Regions from separate parts of the Vibrio campbellii CAIM 519 genome, predicted to be linked through region 1. Evidence: predicted binding sites of a transcription regulator. Region 1 holds the regulator's gene; each other region holds the start of a gene.
The links. Region 1 encodes MetJ, which represses methionine synthesis genes. Its sites were predicted from a motif close to TTAGACNTNTANANGTCTAA; they were not measured.
Positions count from the first base shown of each region.

Region 2: the regulator MetJ is predicted to act here: its motif matches at 4,749-4,768, upstream of metA (homoserine O-acetyltransferase MetA).
Region 3: the regulator MetJ is predicted to act here: its motif matches at 2,349-2,368, upstream of metK (methionine adenosyltransferase).

Region 1 is NZ_CP015863.1:3,009,851-3,017,980, reverse strand. Features, by position in the region: gene tuf (elongation factor Tu) at 1-461, shown strand, start outside; gene A8140_RS14465 ((2Fe-2S)-binding protein) at 798-986, shown strand; gene bfr (bacterioferritin) at 1,061-1,537, shown strand; gene A8140_RS14455 (malic enzyme-like NAD(P)-binding protein) at 1,747-3,024, shown strand; gene metJ (met regulon transcriptional regulator MetJ) at 3,135-3,455, opposite strand; gene A8140_RS14445 (O-succinylhomoserine (thiol)-lyase) at 3,685-4,845, shown strand; gene A8140_RS14440 (bifunctional aspartate kinase/homoserine dehydrogenase II) at 4,862-7,270, shown strand; gene metF (methylenetetrahydrofolate reductase) at 7,542-8,130, shown strand, end outside.
Region 2 is NZ_CP015863.1:1,913,583-1,921,712, forward strand. Features, by position in the region: gene A8140_RS09015 (LysE family translocator) at 1-484, shown strand, start outside; gene A8140_RS25115 (hypothetical protein) at 542-679, opposite strand; partial or broken gene A8140_RS09020 (amino acid permease) at 975-1,325, shown strand; gene A8140_RS09025 (DMT family transporter) at 1,396-1,728, opposite strand; gene A8140_RS09030 (hypothetical protein) at 1,882-2,562, opposite strand; gene A8140_RS09035 (GNAT family N-acetyltransferase) at 2,749-3,093, opposite strand; gene A8140_RS09040 (hypothetical protein) at 3,228-3,629, opposite strand; gene metA (homoserine O-acetyltransferase MetA) at 4,795-5,736, shown strand; gene pilW (type IV pilus biogenesis/stability protein PilW) at 5,886-6,614, shown strand; gene A8140_RS09055 (S41 family peptidase) at 6,950-8,130, shown strand, end outside.
Region 3 is NZ_CP015863.1:2,821,439-2,829,568, forward strand. Features, by position in the region: gene A8140_RS13500 (hypothetical protein) at 1-19, shown strand, start outside; gene tkt (transketolase) at 70-2,079, opposite strand; gene metK (methionine adenosyltransferase) at 2,448-3,602, shown strand; gene A8140_RS13515 (DUF2189 domain-containing protein) at 3,884-4,681, shown strand; gene A8140_RS13520 (SprT family zinc-dependent metalloprotease) at 4,749-5,246, shown strand; gene endA (deoxyribonuclease I) at 5,397-6,092, shown strand; gene rsmE (16S rRNA (uracil(1498)-N(3))-methyltransferase) at 6,239-6,970, shown strand; gene gshB (glutathione synthase) at 6,985-7,935, shown strand; gene A8140_RS13540 (YqgE/AlgH family protein) at 8,064-8,130, shown strand, end outside.

The sequences.
Region 1 (8,130 bases):
AAGTTGCTATCGTTGGTATCAAAGACACTACTACTACTACATGTACTGGTGTTGAAATGTTCCGTAAGCTTCTTGACGAAGGTCGCGCTGGTGAGAACGTTGGTGCACTTCTACGTGGTACTAAGCGTGATGAAGTTGAACGTGGTCAAGTACTAGCTAAGCCTGGTTCAATCACTCCACACACTAAGTTCGAGTCAGAAGTATACGTACTGTCTAAAGATGAAGGTGGTCGTCACACTCCATTCTTCAAAGGTTACCGCCCACAGTTCTACTTCCGTACAACTGACGTAACTGGTGACATCTCTCTACCAGAAGGCGTAGAAATGGTAATGCCAGGCGACAACATCCAAATGCAAGTTGAGCTAATCGCTCCAATCGCTATGGACGAAGGTCTACGTTTCGCTATCCGTGAAGGTGGCCGTACTGTAGGTGCTGGTGTTGTTGCTAAGATCTTCGACTAATTCTTACTGAATTAATCGTAATCTTGCACTCTTCTTCTTTTGAAGAAAGCGCTAGAAAAAGGGAAGCTAAGGCTTCCCTTTTTTATATCTGCAATTCCTCCCTCCAATATGGTTATAAGCCAACCCTTCTTTGTCATATTTTTTGTTATTGAAAAACATGCCTTTAGCTCTACTCAATTTTCTCCTAGTTTCTAGCTGTCTGCTAAGTCATTGAAAGCCTCTAAAACGGCTGAAATCGTTATAACAAAACGTTCTGTCATTCCTTTTAATACAACTGGTAACAAGAACGATTCTTGTTTATATTTCTTCCCAAAGTGAAATTTAAAGGTTGTGAGTATGTACGTTTGTCTTTGCCATGGTGTCTCTGACAAGAAAATTAGGAAGTTGGCGATAGATGAAGGCGTATCAGACATCAAAGGGATCAAACGATGCACAGCGTTGGGCAGTCAGTGCGGTAAGTGCATCAAGCAAGCTAAAGAAATTTTAGCGGAAACAGAGTACCTAACACTGAAACAAGCTAGCTAATTATTCCCTAAGCCTTTTTGACACCTTCTCATTTGCTTCTACATTTAAATGAAGCCAAAGAGGAGGGCTTTGTTATGAAAGGCGATCCAATCATAATCCAACATCTCAATAAAGTGCTCGGCAACGAGCTCGTCGCTATCAATCAATATTTCCTGCACGCTCGTATGTACAAAGACTGGGGTTTAAAGCACCTCGCTGACAAGGAGTACCACGAGTCGATCGATGAAATGAAGCACGCTGACCACCTGATCGAACGTATTTTGTTTTTGGAAGGTCTGCCTAACTTACAAGATCTTGGTAAGTTGATGATTGGGGAAGATACCAAAGAAATGATCGAATGCGATTTGAAGCTCGAAATGGCAGCCATCCCAGATCTAAAAGATGCCATCGCTTATGCGGAAGATATTCGTGATTATGTTTCGCGTGACCTTTTTCAAGATATTCTTGAGGACGAAGAAGAACATGTTGATTGGCTTGAGACGCAATTGGGCTTGATCGAAATGTCTGGTATCGAAAATTACTTACAAGCGCAGTACGTCGACGAAGAGTAGGATTATATTTCGCTGTTTTCTCGTCGAAAGAAAGTGATTAAAAGTGCACCTGCTCTGTCTATCAGGTGCTAATCGCAGATATCTGGTCTTATCTCTTACATTATTACCTTTTTTAAGGATATCGCTCGCAATCTTACCTTTGAAGATTGACTTCTATCCTTTAGAATTTATTCCCCCTTACCGAAAAAATAACAAAAGAGAAACGATCCATGTCTGAAGACAATCGCCAAGAAGTCACCCCAGAAGAAGAACGCCGCCAACAAGCATTGGACTACCATGCGTACCCAACCCCAGGAAAAATTGCAGTAGAACTGACTAAGCCAGCAGAGACAGCAAATGATCTTGCATTGGCATACAGCCCTGGTGTTGCAGAGCCTGTACGTGAAATCGCGCAGAACGCTGATAACGTGTACAAGTACACGGCGAAAGGCAACATGGTTGCGGTTATTTCTAACGGCACGGCGATTCTTGGTCTTGGTAACCTTGGGCCACTAGCATCTAAACCAGTAATGGAAGGTAAAGCGCTGTTGTTCAAACGCTTTGCTGGTCTAGATTCAATTGATATCGAAGTAAAACACCGCACGATCGACGAATTTGTCGACACAGTAGCTAACATTGCTGACACTTTCGGTGGTATTAACCTAGAAGATATCAAGGCACCAGATTGTTTTGAGATTGAAAAGCGTCTTATCGAACGTTGTGACGTACCTGTATTCCACGATGACCAACACGGTACTGCAATCGTAACCGCTGCGGGTATGTTGAACGCAATCGAGCTGCAAGGTAAGAAGTTAGAAGAATCAACCATCGTTTGTCTTGGTGCTGGAGCTGCGGCCGTGGCATGTATGGAGCTGTTGATCAAATGTGGCGCAATGCGCGAGAAGATCTACATGCTGGATCGTAAAGGGGTGATCCATACACGTCGTGACGACCTAAACGAATACAAACAACTATTCGCAAACAACACAGATAAGCGTACGCTAGAAGATGTAATTGAAGGTGCGGATCTGTTCTTGGGCGTATCGGGTCCAAACCTACTACCTGCAGAAGCATTGAAGCTAATGGCAGACAAGCCAGTTGTGTTCGCATGTTCAAACCCAGATCCAGAAATCAAACCTGAACTGGCTCATGAAGTGCGTGATGACTTGATCATGGGTACAGGTCGTAGTGATTACCCGAACCAAGTAAACAACGTATTGTGTTTCCCATTCATCTTCCGTGGTGCATTGGATGTTCGTGCAAGTGAAATCAACGATGAGATGAAGCTAGCGGCAGTTGATGCGATTCGTGAACTAGCGAAAGAGTCAGTACCAGAAGCGGTATTGAAAGCAGCTGACGTAGATAAGCTAGAGTTTGGCGCTGACTACATCATTCCAAAACCAATGGACCCACGTCTACTACCACGTGTCGCAAAAGCGGTTGCTCAAGCTGCTGTTGATTCGGGTGTGGCACGTATTGAAATGCCAGAAAACTACATGGCTGAGTAAGCCAGAGTCTTTTCTGACGACAAACAAAAAGGGACGCGATGGCGTCCCTTTTTCGTTTGGTCGAAGCTACCCCCGGTGCAGCTTCACAATGTTGACGAATTTGTAAGCAATTATTCTTCGTCAAACGCTTCGAATTCGATGCCCATTGCCGTCATCAGCGCTTTTGCTTCTGTAGGAATATCATCTGGACGGTCTTTACGAAGGTCTTCGTCAGTTGGCAGTGGTTGACCTGTGTAAGCGTGTAGGAACGCTTCACATAGTAGTTCACTGTTAGTCGCATGGCGTAAGTTATTGATCTGGCGGCGAGTTCGCTCATCAGTCAGCACTTTTAAAACTTTTAGCGGGATAGAGACGGTAATCTTTTTTACTTGTTCGCTTTTTTTACCGTGCTCAGCATACGGGCTAATGTATTCGCCATTCCAGTCAGCCATTGCGCACCTTCATTAATGTAATAAGTTAGAAAAATAAATATAGGTGCTGATTTTAGCTGCATTTACCGCCATAAGCAAAGACATATAGACGTCTAGAAGTGTTGACGTCTTATTTTTAGACAAGTAAAGTGAGGTTAATAGTTAGGGAAGCGTATTAATCAATTGAACAATACAAGCTAGATATAGCGCATTCCCATTTAGATGTCACCACCCGTGAAAGGATACACTCATGAGCACCCGTAAGCCTGCAACCATTGCTGTACGCACTGGTATCGAGTCAGACAGTCAATACCACGCTGTTGTACCACCAATCTACCTTTCGACTAACTATGGCTTCCCAGCGTTTGGTGAAGTCCCACAATATGATTACACCCGTTCTGGTAACCCTAACCGAGGTTTGCTCGAGCAAACGTTGTATGAGCTTGAATCAGGCAAAGGTGCGGTTGTCACTAACTGCGGTACATCAGCACTAAACCTTTGGGTATCGGCGTTTCTTGGTCCTGATGATTTAATTGTTGCGCCACACGATTGTTACGGCGGTACCTATCGTCTTTTCAATACTCGTGCGAACAAGGGGGATTTTAAAGTGCAGTTTGTCGATCAGTCGGATCAGCAAGCTTTGGATGCGGCGATTGCGAAAAAGCCAAAGCTTATCTTGCTAGAAACGCCGTCAAACCCGCTTGTGCGCGTGGTCGATATTGCCGATGTGTGTGAAAAGGCAAAACAAGTCGGCGCACTGGTTGCCGTGGACAATACCTTTTTGACACCTGTGTACCAAAAGCCTTTGGAGCTAGGTGCGGATTTTGTTATCCACTCAACGACGAAATACATTAATGGTCACTCAGATGTAATTGGTGGCGTGGTGATCACCAAGACTGAAGAGCATGCTGAAGAACTGGCATGGTGGGGTAACTGCATTGGTGCAACGGGTACGCCATTCGACAGCTATATGATACTTCGAGGAATTCGTACGTTGGGTGCACGAATGCGAGTTCACGAAGAAAGCTCTCAGCAAGTGTTGGCGTATTTGCAAACGCAATCTTTGGTGGCGAAGATTTATCATCCAAGTTTGCCAGAGCATCCGGGTCATGACATCGCGAAGAAGCAACAGTCGGGCTTTGGTTCTATGCTGAGCTTTGAGTTTGTCGGCTCATTTGATCAGCTAAAAGTGTTTGTTAAAGAACTTGAACTCTTTTCTCTTGCAGAATCGCTAGGTGGCGTAGAAAGCTTGATTTGCCACCCAGCGTCAATGACGCATCGTGCGATGGGTGAAGAAGCACTGGCTGAAGCAGGTGTCTCTCAACAGTTACTGCGTTTATCTGTTGGCTTAGAAGATGCGCAAGATCTGATTGCCGATCTTGAGCAAGCATTCGCGAAAGCAGCACAGTAATTGGGAGAGGAAGGTTATGAGTGTACAACGTCAGCTGCATAAATTTGGCGGCAGCAGCTTAGCGAACCCCGAGTGCTACCAGCGCGTGGTGACTATTCTTAAAGAGTATTCGGCAGAAAATGACTTGGTGGTGGTCTCTGCGGCAGGGAAAACCACCAACCGCTTGATCGAGTTTTTAGAAGGCTTAGATAAAGATGGCCGCATTGCCCATGAAGCCTTGCAGAGCTTGCGACAGTTTCAAACTGAATTGGTAGAAGCTTTACTAGAAGGTGAAGCGCAGGCGCAACTGCTTGCTTCTCTTCAAGATGAATTCAGTACCTTGGCAGAGCTAACAGCGCCACTAACCGAAACACAAAAAGCGGCGGTTTTAGGTCATGGCGAAGTTTGGTCTTCACGCTTACTGGCTGCGCTGTTATCACAGCAGGATCTGCCAGCGGTAGCGCAAGATTCACGTGTGTTTCTGCGTGCGGAAGCTGGTACACAGCCAGAGGTCGATCGTGCTCGTTCATATGTATTGATTAAAGAAGCGTTGGCTCAACACAGCCATAAACGCGTCATTATTACTGGCTTTATGGCGCAAAACGAAGCGGGTGAGACAGTATTGCTTGGACGCAATGGTTCAGACTACTCAGCAACCGTGATTGGTGCTTTAGCTGAAGTTAATTCGGTGACCATCTGGAGTGACGTGGCTGGCGTTTACAGTGCAGATCCTCGTTTGGTATCGGATGCTTGCCTGCTCCCTCTACTGCGCTTGGATGAAGCGAGTGAGCTGGCTCGTCTTGCTGCGCCGGTGTTACACAGTCGTACACTTCAGCCTGTGGCTCAAAGCGCGATGGATTTGAACCTAAAATGCAGCTACCAGCCAGAGTCTGGCTCAACACGAATCGAACGTGTATTGGCATCCGGCCGCGGTGCAAAAATCATTACCTCTCTTGATGAAGTGCTATTAGTGCAGCTGTCTTTTATCCATGGTCACGATTTTGAGCGAGCGCAGAAAGAAGTTCTGCAGGCGTTAAAACGTGCTCAATTGGAGCCTTTAGCATTCGAAGCACAAGAAGATCAGCAGACCTTACGTTTAGCCTACACCGCAGAGATTGCTGGCGGCGCATTAACCTATCTGCAAGAGTTGGCCGTTGAAGCGGAAATCAAACTGAGAGAAGGCTATTCATTACTGGCTGCAGTCGGTGCCGGCGTGACGAAAAATGCGAATCACTGCTTTGGATTTTACCAGCAATTGAAACACGCTCCAGTGGAGTTTATTTCAGAGACGGAATCTGGCTTGAGTTTGGTCGCCGTGTTGCGTCGTGCTGAAGTCGAAGAGCTAGTACAAAGTATTCATAGCCAATTGTTTCAAGCGCAAAAGCGCGTAGCGGTGGCTTTGTGTGGTAAAGGCAACATTGGGTCAAGTTGGTTATCACTGTTCGCAGAGCAAAAAGAAGAGCTCAAAAAACGTCACGGCATGAGCTTTGACTTGGTAGCGGTTGTCGACAGCCAAACGTACTGGTTTGATGAAAACGGTATTGATGCCGCGACGGTTGCTCAGCGTTTTGATGATGAAAGCACAGAGAATGATGGCAACTGGCTGGCGAAGCTTGGTGCGATACAAAACTTTGATGAAGCCGTGGTACTGGATGTTACGGCAAGTAAAGAGCTGGCGACACGTTATGTGGAAATCGCACAGCAAGGCATTCACCTAATTTCGGCGAACAAAGTAGCCGGTTCGGCGGACAGTCAGTACTACCATCAAGTACAAGACGCGTTTGCTAAAATTGGCCGCCATTGGTTGTACAATGCGACCGTTGGTGCAGGGCTACCAATTAACCATACTGTTCGAGATTTGCGTGAAAGTGGTGATGATATTGTCGCACTATCAGGCATCTTCTCCGGTACATTATCGTGGTTATTTCAACAGTTTGACGGTTCGGTACCTTTTGCTGAGCTTGTCGATTTAGCATGGCAACAAGGCTTGACTGAGCCAGACCCTCGTTCTGACCTTGATGGTTCTGATGTGATGCGTAAGCTGGTCATCTTAGCGCGAGAATCTGGTTTGGATATTGAACCAGAGAACGTGAAAGTAGAGTCGCTGGTGCCAGCAGAATTGCGAGACTTGAGCCTAGACGCTTTCTTCGACCAAGGAGATATTCTCAGCGAGATTCTTCAAGAACGTTTGACCAAGGCGCAGAGAAACGACCAAGTGCTGCGTTATGTGGCTCGTCTAGAGCGTAATGGCAAAGCCACAGTAGGCGTTGAAGCGTTATCACGTGAACATGCTTTAGCGAATTTGCTGCCATGTGACAATATCTTCGCCATTGAGAGTAAATGGTACAAAGACAATCCACTAGTGATTCGTGGACCAGGTGCAGGACGTGAAGTAACCGCAGGGGCCATTCAATCAGACCTGAATCGCTTGGCTGGTTTGTTCTGATCTGACCAAACCCATTTTTGCGAACGACAACAAAACCTCGGAGCGTTTCCGGGGTTTTTTATTATTTGGATAATGCCATACTGAATCGGAAAGCGAGGCTAAGGATAAGCCGCCAAGCAACTTGAACTATCCTCATTATGAACTTGAGAAAAATTCATAATCACAAGGTTGACATTAAATCGTATTCAATACATTCTGTAGACATATAGACGTCTAAACGTCGATTTGAGGAATTTTGATTTCGTGGTGGAGTTGCCACAGGGAGAGTAAGATGGGATACACGCATGCAGGGCACATCGATGCCTTAAACCAGAATATCGCTGAACTATCAGACAATATCAACGTCTCATTCGAGTTTTTTCCGCCAAGCAGTGAGAAGATGGAAGAAACGCTGTGGAACTCAGTGCATCGTCTTAAAACTCTCCAACCAAAATTCGTTTCTGTTACGTACGGTGCCAACTCAGGTGAACGTGATAGAACTCACTCGATCATTAAAGAAATCAAAGCGGCGACGGGTCTTGTGGCTGCGCCTCACCTAACCTGTATTGATGCAACTCGTGATGAGCTGATCGACATTGCAGATGATTACTGGAATAACGGTATCAAGAACATCGTTGCTCTACGTGGTGATATTCCACCGGGTGGTGGCGCGCCAGATATGTATGCGTCGGACTTGGTTGAACTGCTGAAAGCACGCCATGATTTCGATATCTCTGTAGCGGCATTTCCAGAAGCACACCCAGAGGCGAAAAGTGCGCAATCGGATCTACTGAATCTAAAGCGTAAAGTCGACGCAGGTGCAAACCGCGCGATTACTCAGTTCTTCTTTGATGTGGAGTCTTACCTGCGTTTCCGTGACC
Region 2 (8,130 bases), 1.1 Mb from region 1:
CTTTCTGATCCACGCTTTTGTCTCCGCAAAAGGGTTGAGCTTGTTGCTTTCACAATCAGCGCTGGCGTTCAACATATTAAAGTGGATGGGTGTTGCGTACTTAATTTGGTTGGGCATCAATAACCTAAGAAGTGGACTTAAACTGGCAGACCAAAAGTTAAAACTTGACCGTAAAATCGAGGAACAGACTCTCAAGCAAGCCTTTGTGAAGGGACTATTGACTAACCTGCTTAATCCAAAAATCGTGTTGTTCTACCTCTCTATTTTCCCTCAGTTTGTGCAACCTGAACATATTCTCGAGCAAAGCATCATGTTGGGTGCTCTTCAGGCAAGCATTGTTGCTAGTTGGTTTTTGTTTGTGATTTTCTTTGCCACTAAGGTTAAGGCCATGCTCACTTCTTCGAAAACAAGCAAGTGGCTGAACTACGTAAGTGGGGGGTTGTTTGTTTTCTTCGGCATCGGTTTAGCTAATACCCGTTTTTAAAGCCAGACTAAAGATACGAAAAACACGCCCACGAGCGTGTTTTTTATTGTCTCTGACTTAGCCAAAAACAGCGGCTAACACCAAGATCCCAACAAACAACACAGCGACTAACCCCAACAAATACGAGAGCTTGCCAGTGCCGCCCTTTGGCGCTTGATTACAACATCCCATGGTTTTCTCCACTTTCTGAATCACGCTAACTGCTCTTAATCTAGACCTTCCCCCAAGGTCAGAGTCAAACTTTGGCTAGCTTCCCATCAATTTCTCGAGTTCCGGTAATAAATAATTCGCTATAAACACGTTTTTAATATGCATTTTTTAAATCGATTTGCGTTTTTTAACCAGAGCAAACGTTTAAATTGATTACGAATAAACCATTGGCATTTCGCTTCATTTTTGGGTAAATACATACCGTTTTTGGCTATATACCCACAGATTCTCACAACCCTGCAATACGCCCGTCTTACTTGTAGAACGCATGCTCTCCACCCGAGGCATGTGGCTATTGAACATTCTAATGACTCAGCTCTACATGGTGATGTACATCTGTATCTTCGTCAGCTTCTTGGTTTCACGTCCTAAACATACGGACATTGAACGTCCATTTCGTGTGCCTGGCGGCAAGTTTGGCATGATGTTGGTGGCTGCTTTAGGTTTGATGAGCTGTCTGGTAACCATCTTCGTTTCATTCGATGTACCGGCAGGTATAAGCGCTCAGACAGGTGCTTATGTATTGATTCTTGGTTTCATTGCCTTTAGTTTGCCAGCGATTGGGGCCGTGATGTACCGAAACCGCAAACGTCGCCGACAAGGTCAGTTGATTGAGGTGATGGTGAATTAGTTCATCCCCCTCATCAGATAGCAAAAAGCCGCGAACGAATCGCGGCTTTTTTGTGTTTGGAATTTCTAGGTTAGTGACCAACCGTCTTAGACAGCAAGTTAACAATCATCACACCAGTGAGGATGAAGCCAATACCAACAAGCGCAGCAAGGTCGAGCTTTTGTCCGTACAGGAAGTAACCGACAGCAGCGACAAGTACAATCCCCGCCCCACTCCAAATCGCATAAACAATACCAACAGGCATGCTTTTTACTGTTACAGACAGTAGGAAGAAAGCGATACCATAACCAATGATAACCACTGTACTTGGCATCATTTTGGTAAACTGTTCTGTCTTAGGAATAGAAGAAGTCGCAATCACCTCACACACGATAGCTATAGATAAAGCAACCAGTGGAGGCATAGAAACAAGCATTTTGAACATAAGGCAATCAACGCTCAATTAACCTGAACTCGATGACATATCGAATCTCTGAGCGCCGCATTATAATCAAAATCCGCTAGCGCGCTATAAAAAGTGATGCAACTCACATTTACGCCAGCGTAATAATCGTGATTAAAAGTCAGTCTCTTCCAAGTTAATTACACAGGCAGACGTATCCATTCGAGCTGCTAACAAAGATTCTGGATCTGCATAAACGATATTATTCAGCCCCAACTTTTGCATGTCATCAATGCGGTACATCCAAGCCGCTTTGCTCGTATCGCATCCAGCCTTTTGCAACTTCTCGCGCTTATTTAGGTGCCCAAACATGGTGATCTTTGGATTCACAGCGACCAAGGCAAAAAACGCATCTTCATGTTGTCGCCATAAGGTCAGTGACTGCTGCCATTGTTCAAGTTCTTCTTGGTCGAAGCCATCAGTGTCCCATTCATCTTTCATCGCACCGCCGAACCACAACACTTCTGAACCTTTCATCACCAAAGTACTTGGCGCAGCAGTAAGCACATAATTAGCACAAGCAGACGCACACGTGCCATTAACAATGAGATGAACTTGATTATTGTAAAGCCATCGACCAAGCTCCATGGCTGGTCGGTATTCGCCAGAATCACTGTCTATCATCAGTGCAACAACACCGTCCGGCTGAACATTAGCAAGCTCTATGGCTTCTCTAACCTTTTCTGTACTTATCTCTCCATTGAAGTAAAGTGTTCTACCTTCCATGTAAATATCATCTGACAGGCTGCACGCGACAAACCCTAAAAGCGTGATCGCGCTGAGACACTTTCGCATATCGCTCTCCATGATCTTGATTCCAAAACTCGACACTGGAACTTTAAAAGATTATTGAACAAGTTGAATAAAGGCGAGACAAAAAGTGGCATTTTTTGATCAACGTCAACATGTACATACAGATGCTTATGTGGTGTTTAAGTTGCGCTAAAAGAGAGAAACGATGATTTAAAGATCTAACTGAGATTACTGCCAAACCATAATGGTAGTTTGAATGTCGTTATGTAGAGCGTAATGTAGAGGTCGAAAGCCATATTTCCAATATAAAGCTTCATTATGTTGTTCGCATTGTAGGAACAGTTTGTTAAAACCAAGCTGAGAAACATGGTTTTGAGCACGAGCCACGAGCGCCGCAGCATAGTCTTTACCCCGAGCTGAATCCTCTACATATACACCACCTAACCAATGTTCGTATTCTGGAAAGTCAATGTTCTCTCTGATCTTAAGTTCTGCGGTCGCGACAAGCTTGTTGTTTTCATCATGAACAACAAATGCGAGTGGAAATTCGTGTCGGCTGTTAGCCTTAAGCAAGACTTTTTCATGAACTTGAGCGGGCGTAACACCAGGGACGGTATAAGCTCACTCGTCAAAGTACCAGCGTGCGATAATGTAAGACTCATCTGGAAAATCTGCAAGAAAATGAATTTGGAAGGTTTGCTCTGTCACTAGTAGCCCCCATCCGCGCTATCAACAACACCGACCTCACCTGCTACATCAGAACTAGGCTTACTAAAACGATGTTGCTGCGCAAGCTCGAAGTAGATGTGCATATCGATAGGCTCTGGAGTGTTAAGCAGCATTTTACCTACCTCCCTCTGGAAATAGCCGTGATTGCCTAACGCTTCGGTTAAACCTAACTGCTCATAACTCGCCAAGCTCGTAAACATGCCGTAAGCGTATTGATAACGCGCCATGTCTTTCAATTTATCGTGACCAAGTTCAGTCAACGCTTTGTCTACTTCATCCGGTAGGTAAACGTCCTTATCACCAAACTCTCTAAGTAACACGATAGGCACCTGATGTGCGATGCTCTGAATGATAGCTTTTCTTTTAAACATGCCAAACATAATGTCCTCCACTGACGGTGATGAGCCAAACAACGCACTAACAGACGTGCTGGCGAGCCGATGAGTCTCTTTATTAGTATTTGGGCTCAAAATTTATACTAACTCGATCTCATAATCGTCTTCAAACGCTACCGTATCCGTTACACAAAAATGTACTCAGAAATCTTGCCGTAATCACATCCTGCTGATTGGGTTTTCCATGCAACCGAAAAGTACCGGCTCACGCTGCCGTGTTGTTAACTGGACCATTCACTTCGGTAACTGCTCGCTCGGGTAATTACACACATAAAAAAAGCCCAGCATAATGCTGGGCTTTTTTAGGTCCACGTCAACAAGATGATTTTTAACTGCATCAACAAGGATAGTTGGTTATATTATTTTTAATATCCTTGCCACCATCTTTAATAAACCTTACCACTAACAACTGACGAGTTAATGAATGATGCATACGGTACTTAATATAACTTTATTCTAATATTAATTATTCAAACGGTTCGGAAATATACATGACTTATGAAACTCTCATAAATCTTAATTTTAATAAGGTTAATATAATTTTCTGATATGATTTAAAGATTACAGGCCCAATAAAACAACATGCTGTAATACTCTAAAGACAACATCATACAAATCCATACAAACCAAAATTAAAACAATACCTTAACCACAAACGAAGAAGCGCTCACCTCGGACTTCCACTTGAAAGCACAACGAAACCACCACCCTCGTTTAATGGTGCATGAACTCTAATTTATAAAACTTATTATTTCAATAGAACTCAGTTAATTAACTCAATTAAATATGTTTTAAAAAACATGGCACTCTATAAAAGTGAAATAAAACTGTAACAAATCTTTACAATGAAAAACATCAGGTTAACTCTTGGAATATAACTACAATTACGAAGATAAAAAATATATTTATAATTATTAAAAACCAGCGCTATTTTCATGATTTCCTAATAAAAGAGATGAGGCCAATAAAATATATATGAGTGTTATATTTTATTGACTGGCTACATGTTCAAAATATTAAAGCTTTAGATGTTCTAGCCATTTGGAAAGAAATCGAGTTCAAAGTCACATTTCGTATCGACATCCGTAGGCAATTGGGGTAGTTTTAGATGTATAGACGTCTAAAAAATAAAGCTTAGGGAGAGAAAGCCGTGCCAATTAGAATTCCAGATCAGTTACCCGCTAGCGATGTATTAAGGACAGAGAACATCTTTGTGATGAGCGAAAGTCGAGCGGCAAGTCAGGAAATCCGTCCATTGCGAGTGCTTATTCTCAATTTGATGCCAAAGAAGATTGAGACAGAAACTCAGTTTCTGCGCCTACTTTCTAACAGCCCTCTTCAAGTGAATGTGGAGCTGCTAAGAATTGATAACCGACCAAGTAAGAGTACGCCAACCGAACACTTAGATACGTTTTATCGTCAGTTTGAGATGGTGAAAGGTAAAAACTTCGATGGACTCATTATTACAGGTGCGCCATTAGGTTTGGTTCAGTTTGAAGATGTGATTTATTGGGACCACTTAAAAACCATTATGGAGTGGGCAAAACATCACGTCACTTCAACACTGTACGTGTGCTGGGCGGCACAAGCTGGGTTGAAGCTGCTGTATAACTTGCCAAAGAAAACACGTAAAGAGAAGCTATCGGGGGTCTACCATCACAAGATCCATCATCAATACCACCCTCTTTTGCGTGGCTTTGATGATACCTTCCTAGCACCACACTCACGTTACGCTGATTTTTCGCCTGAGTTTTTAGAAGAACACACTGACCTTGATATCCTCGCGACTTCTGATGTTGCTGGTACCTACCTGGCAACAACAAAAGACAAAAGGAATGTGTTTGTTACTGGTCACCCGGAATACGACTCACACACATTACACAACGAGTATATTCGTGACCTAGGTGAAGGTATGGAGCCAGCAATTCCAATCAACTATTACCCAAATAACAATCCGGATAACCCACCATGCGCAAGTTGGCGAAGTCATGGACACCTGCTGTTTTCTAACTGGCTTAACTACTGTGTTTACCAACAAACGCCGTATGATCTGGATCATTTCAGCGAGGATGCGTTCACAAAGGACGACTAACTCCCTGATTTTAGAGTGTGAACTAAGCCGCCAACTGGCGGCTTTTTTACGTCAGTTTGCCAACCTGATCGCATAGTGTTTTATCCTCGTTAGGCTTTTGCATCGGAATTCATATCATGCTTTGTGAATCAGGGATGTGGGGCATGGATATGAAGTTTGGAAAACTCAGTACGTTGGTATTAGCAAGTCAATTAGGCTTGGTGGGGTGTGTAACCGTTAATGAAGAAGGCAACAGCCCTGTCGTCAAAGCAGATCCTGTCTCAATGGCAGAGTCTCGAATCGCTCTAGGCCTAGGTTACTTGGAAAGCGGTAGCATGATCAGAGCGCACGACAATCTCCAGCAAGCCCTCACCCACGCCCCAAACTATTACCGAGCTCAGCTCTCAATGGCCCACTATTACGAAACCGTTGGAGAAGATGCTAAAGCGGAAGACATGTATAAGCGTTCTATAAGACAGAATTCAAAGAACGGTAACGTGCTCAATAACTACGGCACCTTCTTATGCAAGCAAGGCGAGTACAAACAAGCTGACAAGATGTTTAATCGAGCGATTGAGCAACCATACTATTACCTGATCCCTGCCAGCTACGAAAATGCCGGATTCTGCGCCCTGAAATCAAACCATAAAGATAAAGCGAAATACTACTTCACTCGCGCTATAGACCACGACCCTCATCGACCTAAATCGATCCTTCAGCTTGCTAAGCTCGAAATCGACAGTGGAAATTACACTGATGCTCGTATTCGACTTATGCGTTTTAATCAAATGTACGGCGTGAAAAAGCCCTCTTTACGCCTCATGGTTGAGCTCGAACGCGCGGCGGGTAATGAGGCTCTCGAGAAAAAGTACCAATATCAGCTCGACCAAATTTCTTAATGCCATCGCGATGTAAGTGCCGAAAAGATCAAATCGGCTCTTTTCCAACGAAAAAAGTCAGTGCCCTTTCTTACTTCCTGGCAAGTCATCTAACGTCATAATTGTGCCACTGCTATTTTTGAGCCACTGCATACTACATAACCTAACATTTATTAGAGATGTGTAAATTTCCACCAAACTAACAACTGAACTTTTACTCTAATTTGTATGATAACAATCACACAACAATGCTCACTGTTTGCACAAGCATCATTAAAATTTATACATTCGAGTGGCTTATAAAAATTTAATCAAAAACAACTAAATATATAAACATCACAGATAAAAGGAAAATTATGTTGAAGCATAGAAACTTAGCGTTGGTTGCAACCCTGCCTATCGTATTGTTGCAAGGCTGTGGAGGTGGAGGTAGCTCCAGCGATACCCCAACGAGTACTGCACCAACAGATATTATCACATGGAAATTTAGAGATTTTTCTGTCCCTGCTAGCAGTTTTGCTAACAAATGTAGTATCGCAAGAACGGGGATTGATCCTTACACAGGAAAAAAGTACCCAGATGAAGCTGGTTCAACGTTGCACGAGAAAATGTTCCTTCGTGCATTCAGCAATGACACCTACCTTTGGTATGACGAAATCCCGGATAACAATCCAAGTAAATATCCATCTGTTCTCACTTACTTCAATTCTCTTGTGACATCTGACAAAACGGCTTCGGGTCAAAATAAAGACCGATTCCACTTCACTCGTTCATACGAAGATTATATGAAATCGCAACAGGCGGGACTCGTGGCTGGCTTTGGTTTTAACTGGAAGTTTGTGCAAAATACTGAGCCACGAGAAGTTATCATCTCTTACACCGAAGACCATTCTCCAGCATCTTCAAACGGTGTTGCACGTGGTGATAAGCTACTAAAAATTAATGATATTGATGTTGTAAACACATCCTCTCGTGCAGAGATTGACTTCATCAACAAGACACTTTTCTCCCCTGAACTAGGCAAAAACTTCACGTTCACATTCGAAACGGTAGATGGTGCGCCAAAAATAGTTACGCTCACCTCTGCAGACGTAGCGACAAGCCCAGTTCGTAATGTAAAAATCATCGACAACGATGGGACAAAAGTCGGTTACATGCAGTACAACGCGTTTGAAGTCACCGCACAACAACCGCTTATTAATGCCTTTAACCAACTATCAGCGGCAAACGTTGACGAAATTATTATGGATCTCCGTTACAACGGTGGTGGCTTAGTTTGGCAGTCTGCACAAGTTGGCTACATGCTAGCTGGTACACATTCCACCTCCACGTTTGCTGAACTGATTTACAACGACAGGATCATGAACTCCGGCGAGGTAGAAAATAACGTTTATAACTTTGTCGATACCGAAATTGATTGGGGTAAAGGTATCTTGACTGACAATGCTCTACCGACATTAAGTGCGAAACGCGTTTACGTTTTAACTACAGATAACACCGCGTCATCTAGTGAACTGCTTATCAACGGTCTTCGCGG
Region 3 (8,130 bases), 190 kb from region 1:
GGGAAAAGAATTTGAATAGGCACAAAAAACCGAGCATTAACGCTCGGTTTTTCTTTTATCTTCGTAAGCTTACGCTAGCAGTTCTTTTGCTGTGTTCACTACGTTTTCTACAGTGAAACCAAACATTTCGAACAGTTGGTCAGCTGGTGCAGATTCACCGAATGTTGTCATACCGATGATGCGACCGTCGAAGCCAACGTACTTGTACCAGAAGTCAGCAATGCCCGCTTCTACAGCGATACGTGCCGTTACGTCTGATGGCAGTACTGACTCACGGTAAGCTGCGTCTTGCTTATCGAATGCATCTGTTGATGGCATTGAAACAACGCGCACTTTCTTACCTTCAGCGGTTAGTTGCTCAGCCGCTTTCACTGCTAGTTCAACTTCAGAACCTGTCGCAATAAGGATTAGCTCAGGTTTACCATCGCTGTCTTTCAGGATGTAAGCACCTTTCGCGATGTCCGCTACTTGCTCAGCAGTACGTTCTTGTTGCGCCAGGTTTTGACGAGAGAAGATAAGCGCCGATGGGCCATCTTTACGTTCGATCGCTAGTTTCCATGCTACTGCAGACTCAACTTGGTCACATGGACGCCACGTGCTCATGTTTGGAGTCAGACGTAGAGACGCCATTTGCTCAACTGGTTGGTGAGTTGGGCCATCTTCGCCAAGACCGATAGAGTCGTGCGTGTACACTTGGATGTTCTGAATCTTCATCAGAGCAGCCATACGCATAGCGTTACGTGCGTATTCCATGAACATCAGGAATGTTGCGCCGTAAGGAACAAAACCGCCGTGTAGCGCGATACCGTTCATGATCGCTGTCATACCGAATTCACGTACACCGTAGTGGATGTAGTTACCAGAGAAGTCGTTCGCTTCTTGAGACTTAGAACCAGACCACATGGTTAGGTTAGAAGGCGCTAGGTCAGCAGAGCCGCCCATGAATTCTGGAAGCATTTGACCAAACGCTTCTAATGCGTTTTGAGATGCTTTACGTGATGCGATGTTCGCTGGGTTTGCTTGAAGGTCAGCAATGATTTGGTTTGCTTTCTCTTCCCACTCAGCTGGAAGTTCGCCGTTTAGACGACGTTTAAGCTCTGCTGCTTCTGCTGGGTAAGCCGCTGCGTATGCTTCAAACTTAGCATTCCAAGCCGCTTCTTTTTCAGAACCTGCCGCTTTAGCATCCCACTCAGCGTATACGTCTGCAGGGATTTCAAATGCTGGGTGTTCCCAACCTAGGAATTCACGCGCTGCTGCGATTTCTTCCGCACCTAGTGGCGCACCGTGACAGTCGTGAGAACCTGATTTGTTTGGAGAACCAAAACCGATGATAGTTTTAGTACAGATAAGCGTAGGGCGTGGATCTGCTTTTGCCGCTTCGATTGCTGCGTTGATCGCTTCAGAATCGTGACCATCTACAGCAGGGATTACGTGCCAACCGTAAGATTCAAAACGCTTAGGCGTGTCGTCAGAGAACCAACCTTCAACGTGACCATCGATAGAGATGCCGTTGTCGTCCCAGAATGCGATCAGTTTGCCAAGGCCTAGTGTACCAGCAAGAGAACATGCCTCGTGCGAGATACCTTCCATCAGACAGCCGTCGCCCATGAATACGTAAGTGAAGTGGTCAACGATGTCGTGGCCTTCTTTGTTGAACTGAGCCGCCAACGCTTTCTCAGCCATCGCCATACCAACTGCGTTAGTGATGCCTTGACCTAGAGGACCCGTTGTTGTCTCGATACCAGGTGCGTAGCCGTACTCTGGGTGACCAGGAGTCTTAGAGTGAAGCTGACGGAAGTTCTTAAGATCGTCGATAGACAGCTCGTAACCACTCAGATGCAGTAGAGAGTAAATCAGCATAGAGCCGTGGCCGTTAGACAGTACGAAACGGTCGCGGTCAGCCCACTCTGGGTTAGCTGGGTTGTGGTTTAGGTGAGAACGCCAAAGAACTTCAGCGATATCAGCCATACCCATAGGTGCGCCTGGGTGGCCAGAGTTAGCTTGTTGAACACCATCCATGCTAAGAGCGCGGATTGCATTTGCGAGCTCTTTGTTTGAAAGAACGTTACGAGAAGACATGTCTGCTCCTGAGTGCATTAAGCGAATTGATAAAGGAATGTGGGCACATTAACCAAGAGTACTGGGTATAAAAGTGCGGGCAACATTCTCTCAAAGCCAAAATCTGACTGCAAACGTTTTACTCACCATTTTTGAGGTTTTAACTCAACCTTTTCGCACTTAATGGACCATTTATTAAAAATTCCCCCCATCAAAAGCAAACGATTGGGTAATAAGCTAGACGAATTCAAATAGAAAAAGAGCTTGTAATTCGACCGTGGGAAATTAAAATAGACGTCTAGATGTAGAAACACCTACAAACTGTATTGTATTTTTCGTGGCAAGCTTGCGTTAGTTAGCCATGAGTAAACCTTAAGATTGGAGCTATCATGGCTAAGCACCTGTTCACTTCTGAGTCGGTATCAGAAGGTCATCCAGATAAAATCGCAGACCAAATCTCTGACGCAGTTCTTGATGCAATTCTAGAGCAAGACCCAAAAGCACGTGTTGCTTGTGAGACTTACGTTAAAACCGGCATGGTTATGGTTGGTGGTGAAGTAACGACTTCTGCATGGGTTGATATCGAAGAAATCACTCGTGAAACTGTTCGTGAAATTGGTTACGTTCACTCTGATATGGGCTTTGATGCGAACTCGTGTGCGGTTCTAAACACCATCGGTAAGCAGTCTCCAGACATCAACCAAGGTGTTGATAAAGCAGACCCTAAAGAGCAAGGTGCGGGCGACCAAGGCATCATGTTTGGTTACGCAACTAACGAAACTGAAATCCTAATGCCAGCTCCAATTACTTACTCTCACCGTCTTGTTCAAAAACAAGCTGAAGTTCGTAAGAGCGGTAAACTAGATTTCCTTCGCCCAGATGCGAAATCTCAAGTCACGTTCCAATACGACCAAGGTAAGATTGTTGGTATCGATGCAGTTGTTCTTTCAACTCAGCACTGCGATTCAGTAACAACACCTGACCTACGTGAAGCAGTAATGGAAGAGATCATCAAGCCAGTATTGCCTTCAGAGTGGATCACTAAAGACACAAACTTCTTCATCAACCCAACCGGTCGTTTTGTTATCGGTGGCCCAATGGGTGACTGTGGTCTAACTGGTCGTAAAATCATCGTAGATACTTACGGCGGTGCAGCTCGTCACGGTGGCGGTGCATTCTCTGGTAAAGATCCATCGAAAGTAGACCGCTCAGCAGCTTACGCAGCACGTTACGTAGCGAAAAACATCGTAGCAGCTGGCATGGCTGACCGTTGTGAAATCCAACTTTCTTACGCAATCGGTGTTGCTGATCCAACGTCTATCATGGTTGAAACGTTCGGTACTGAAAAAGTATCTCACGACATCATCATTGAAGCGGTTCGTCAAAACTTCGACCTACGTCCATACGGTCTACAAGAAATGCTTAACCTGCTGCAACCAATCTACAAGCAGACAGCAGCATACGGTCACTTCGGTCGCGAAGAATTCCCATGGGAAGCAACTGATAAAGCTGAACTTCTACGTGACTTCGCTGGCATCAAGTAATCGAGCCACGCAAGAATCAATAAAGCCCTCGCCTCTGGCGGGGGCTTTTTGTTTCTCCCCTTCCTCTTCTCCCTCATTTGTACTGTGAACAAAAGTTCAGCAATTATTTGTAAATTGCCTCATCTCCGCCAATAGTTAACATAATGTTAAATGCACTTTTCGATGCATATAACGTAAAGAAAGATGATGCGGGCAAACGTGGCTAAAAGAGTCATGAAAAACGTCAGCCGTACATCTTTTATGGCCTAGGTGCCACCGTGGGACTAAATCAAGGAGGAGTTATGCCTCGTACCGTGAATCCATCCGACTTCCAAAATAAACGAAAGGAAGTCCCAGATAACGAATACGCCAGAACCATTCCATGCAACACTGTTAATCTTTCTGCACCATTTCATTGGCTCGCACAGGGCCTGCATGACTTCGTTCGCATGCCAATTATTAGTGCCTTTTACGGCATCTGCTTCATGGCCGCTGCGATTGGTATCGTGCTTCTGGTTCAATGGCAAGGCACGCACCTTGTCGTAATGCCGAGCTTGATTGTTTACATGCTAATCGGTCCATTTCTAGCACTCGGCTTATATGACGCAAGCTGGGAAAGAGAGCGTGGGCACAAACCAAGCTTATTCCACTCAATGAAAGCCATTGGGCGTAACTCGACCTCTCAATGGGCGTTCGCCGTATTGCTCGTAGTGTGTATGATTTTCTGGATGCGAATTGCTGCACTACTTCATGCGCTATACCCTTCTGTACAAGGTGCTCCACTGACTGAATTCTTACCTTTCTTAGTTATTGGTTCACTCGTTGGTTTTGTCCTGGCTTGCGTGGTCTTCAGCATTTCTGCTTTCTCCATCCCGCTGATGATGGAGCGCCGCGTTGATATGATGACCGCCGTTTTCACCAGCTTTAACGCGGTAAAATCCAACATTCCAGCGATGATTGTATGGGCTGCCATTATTTGTGGTGGTATCTTAATCGGCTTTGCGACGTACGGTATTGGTATGCTCTTCACCATGCCAATCCTAGGCTATGGTACATGGCATGCTTACCACGCGACGATAAAGAAAAAGCACACGCCTTAAAAGACTGATGCTATGATCCAGTCCTCGCAAACGCGGGGGCTTTTTTATTGGGTGAACGGGGTAAGTCGTGGATATAGAACTGAGCTACAAAGCCAAACAGGTGATGGCAAATTGCATCGCGATGGCAGAACAAGCCTTCAAACGTTCTTTTCCAATTCCATCTCTGACTTTCAATGTACGTGGCAAAGCCGCAGGCAAAGCCTATTTACAGCTGAATGAAGTTCGCTTGAACCCAAAACTCTTTAAAGAAAACCCTCAAGCGTTTCTCAAAGAAGTAATCCCACACGAAGTCGCGCATCTCATTACTTATCAAGTTTACGGTCGAGTTCGCCCGCACGGAAAAGAGTGGCAAGGCGTAATGGAAGCCGTGTTCAAAGTTCCAGCTAAGACAACGCACAGTTTCGATGTTGCCTCTGTACAAGGTAAAACCTTTGAATACCGCTGTGGTTGTATGACTTATCCGTTGTCCATTCGTCGCCATAACAAAGTTCTTCGCAAAGAAGCGGTATACTCATGCCAGAAATGCCGCCAACCGCTGAGCTTTACAGGCACTCAGCTCTCCTAAAGCCCCAAATTTCCCACTTTTTCATTCCAGAAAGAGAGACATTCGCTCTCAAAGTCTCTCTTTTTACCCGTTATTGTTTATTTACTCATCACTAAAGCCCATTTGTGCGTGTTAGAATGAATAAAGTCATACTTTATAAAGACTTTAATCATGAAATACCTGTTCTCTTTATTCCTGCTTGCGCTTTCTAGTGCGGCAATTGCTGCGCCTCCAAGCTCTTTCTCTGCGGCTAAGCGTGAAGCGGTAAAAATATACGCCGATCACCCAACCAGCTTCTACTGTGGTTGTGACATCAAATGGCAAGGTAAGAAAGGCATACCCGACCTTGCTTCATGCGGCTACCAAGTTCGTAAACAAGAAAAACGCGCATCGCGCATCGAATGGGAACACGTTGTCCCTGCTTGGCAATTCGGCCACCAGCGTCAATGTTGGCAAAATGGTGGGCGCAAAAACTGCACAAGAAACGACAACGTCTTCAAATCAATGGAAGCCGATCTCCACAACCTGACTCCAGCAATTGGTGAGGTAAACGGTGACCGTTCGAACTACAACTTCAGCCAGTGGAACGGTATGGACGGCGTCAGCTACGGTCGTTGTGAAATGCAAGTTAACTTTAAGCAGCGTAAAGTCATGCCGCCCGATCGCGCGCGTGGTTCAATTGCGCGTACTTACCTCTACATGAGTAAAGAGTACGGCTTCAAACTGTCTAAGCAACAAACTCAATTAATGAGTGCTTGGAACAAATCCTACCCTGCAGACAAGTGGGAATGTGAGCGTGATGAGCGCATTGCTAAGATTCAAGGCAACCACAACCCATTCGTTCAAGAGGCTTGTCGCGCACTGTAATTCTTCCTGCGATTACCGCGATACACCTTCGTAGTTTGAGGCGTTATCATTTACTGCAATGGAAACGCCTCTTGCCCCTTGTTTTTTCGGTGGAAAGCATCCATGTTAGTGTCTAAACACTCGCGTATGCAGGAAATCGAAACACTATGCGTATCCCTCGAATTTATCATTCAGAAACCATTCAACAACTTGGCGTCATTGCTCTGAGCGACGATGCAGCCGGCCATATTGGTCGCGTGCTGCGCATGAAAGAAGGGCAAGAAGTCCTGCTGTTTGACGGCAGCGGTGCAGAATTCCCAGCAGTCATCAGTGAAGTCAGCAAAAAGAATGTGATGGTTGAGATTTCTGAACGCGTAGAAAGCAGCATTGAGTCACCACTTGATCTTCACCTTGGTCAGGTTATTTCGCGTGGCGACAAGATGGAATTCACCATCCAAAAATCAGTAGAACTTGGCGTTAATACGATTACACCGCTGATCTCTGAACGTTGTGGTGTGAAACTAGACCAAAAACGTTTTGAGAAGAAACTGGCTCAGTGGCAAAAGATTGCGATCAGTGCGTGTGAACAGTGTGGTCGCAACGTAGTACCTGAAATTCGCCCTATCATGAGCCTAGAAGAGTGGTGCCAAGAAGAGTACGACGGCTTGAAACTAAACCTTCATCCACGCGCTAAATACTCTATCAACACCCTGCCAACACCTGTTGAAAAAGTTCGTCTGTTGATCGGCCCTGAAGGCGGTCTATCCTCTGACGAAATCGACATGACTCGCGAATACCAATTTGAAGAGACGCTACTCGGTCCTCGCGTTTTGCGCACCGAAACAGCGGCTCTGACAGCAATTACAGCTTTACAAGTTCGTTTCGGCGATCTTGGTTAAAACGGAGAAAAATAATGATCAAACTCGGTATCGTAATGGACCCAATCTCGTCCATTAACATCAAAAAAGACTCTAGCTTTGCCATGATGCTTGAAGCGCAACGCCGCGGCTACGAAATACACTACATGGAAATGAACGATCTGCACCTAGACCAAGGTAAAGCAATCGCAGACACTAAAGTGGTTGAGCTTAAAGAAGATCCAAACGGCTGGTACGAATTCAAATCAGAGCAGACTATCGAACTGTCTGAGCTTGATGCAGTGCTAATGCGTAAAGATCCTCCGTTCGACACTGAGTACATCTACGCAACTTACATCCTTGAGCGTGCTGAAGAGCAAGGCGCACTGATCGTGAACAAGCCACAAAGCCTACGCGACTGTAACGAGAAACTGTTCACCGCTTGGTTCCCAGAACTAACGCCAACTACCATCGTGACGCGTAAAGCAGAGAAGATTAAAGCTTTCCGTGAAGAACACGGTGATGTGATCCTAAAACCACTTGATGGTATGGGCGGCGCATCTATCTTCCGCGTGAAAGAGAACGATCCAAACGTATCGGTAATCATCGAGACATTGACGAACCACGGCCAAAACTACGCAATGGCGCAAACCTTCGTGCCAGACATTAGCAACGGTGACAAGCGCATCCTAGTAGTTGATGGTGAGCCAATGCCTTACTGCCTTGCTCGTATCCCAGCAAAAGGTGAAACGCGTGGCAACCTAGCGGCTGGCGGCACGGGTGAAGCTCGTCCACTAAGTGAAACTGATATGAAGATCGCTCAAGCAGTCGCACCAACACTAAAAGAAAAAGGTCTTATCTTTGTGGGTCTTGACGTGATTGGCGACAAGCTAACGGAAATCAACGTAACCAGCCCAACCTGTATTCGTGAAATTGAAGCTGCTTTTGATATTTCTATCACAGGTAAGCTAATGGACGCGATTGAGCGCCGAGTGAAAGGCGAATAACTCAAACTGTATTACAGTTAATAAAGAGCGTTGTGGATTAACTTAAGCAAACTCATGCACATACCCGTAAGGGTAAAAGCATGATGTTTGCTTAAGTATTTTAATAGTCTTATAAGGTCGAGATGAGAATGAACCTCACAAACCATTTCTTAGTTGCCATGCCGGGAATGAAAGATCCCTACTTCCAGAATAGCG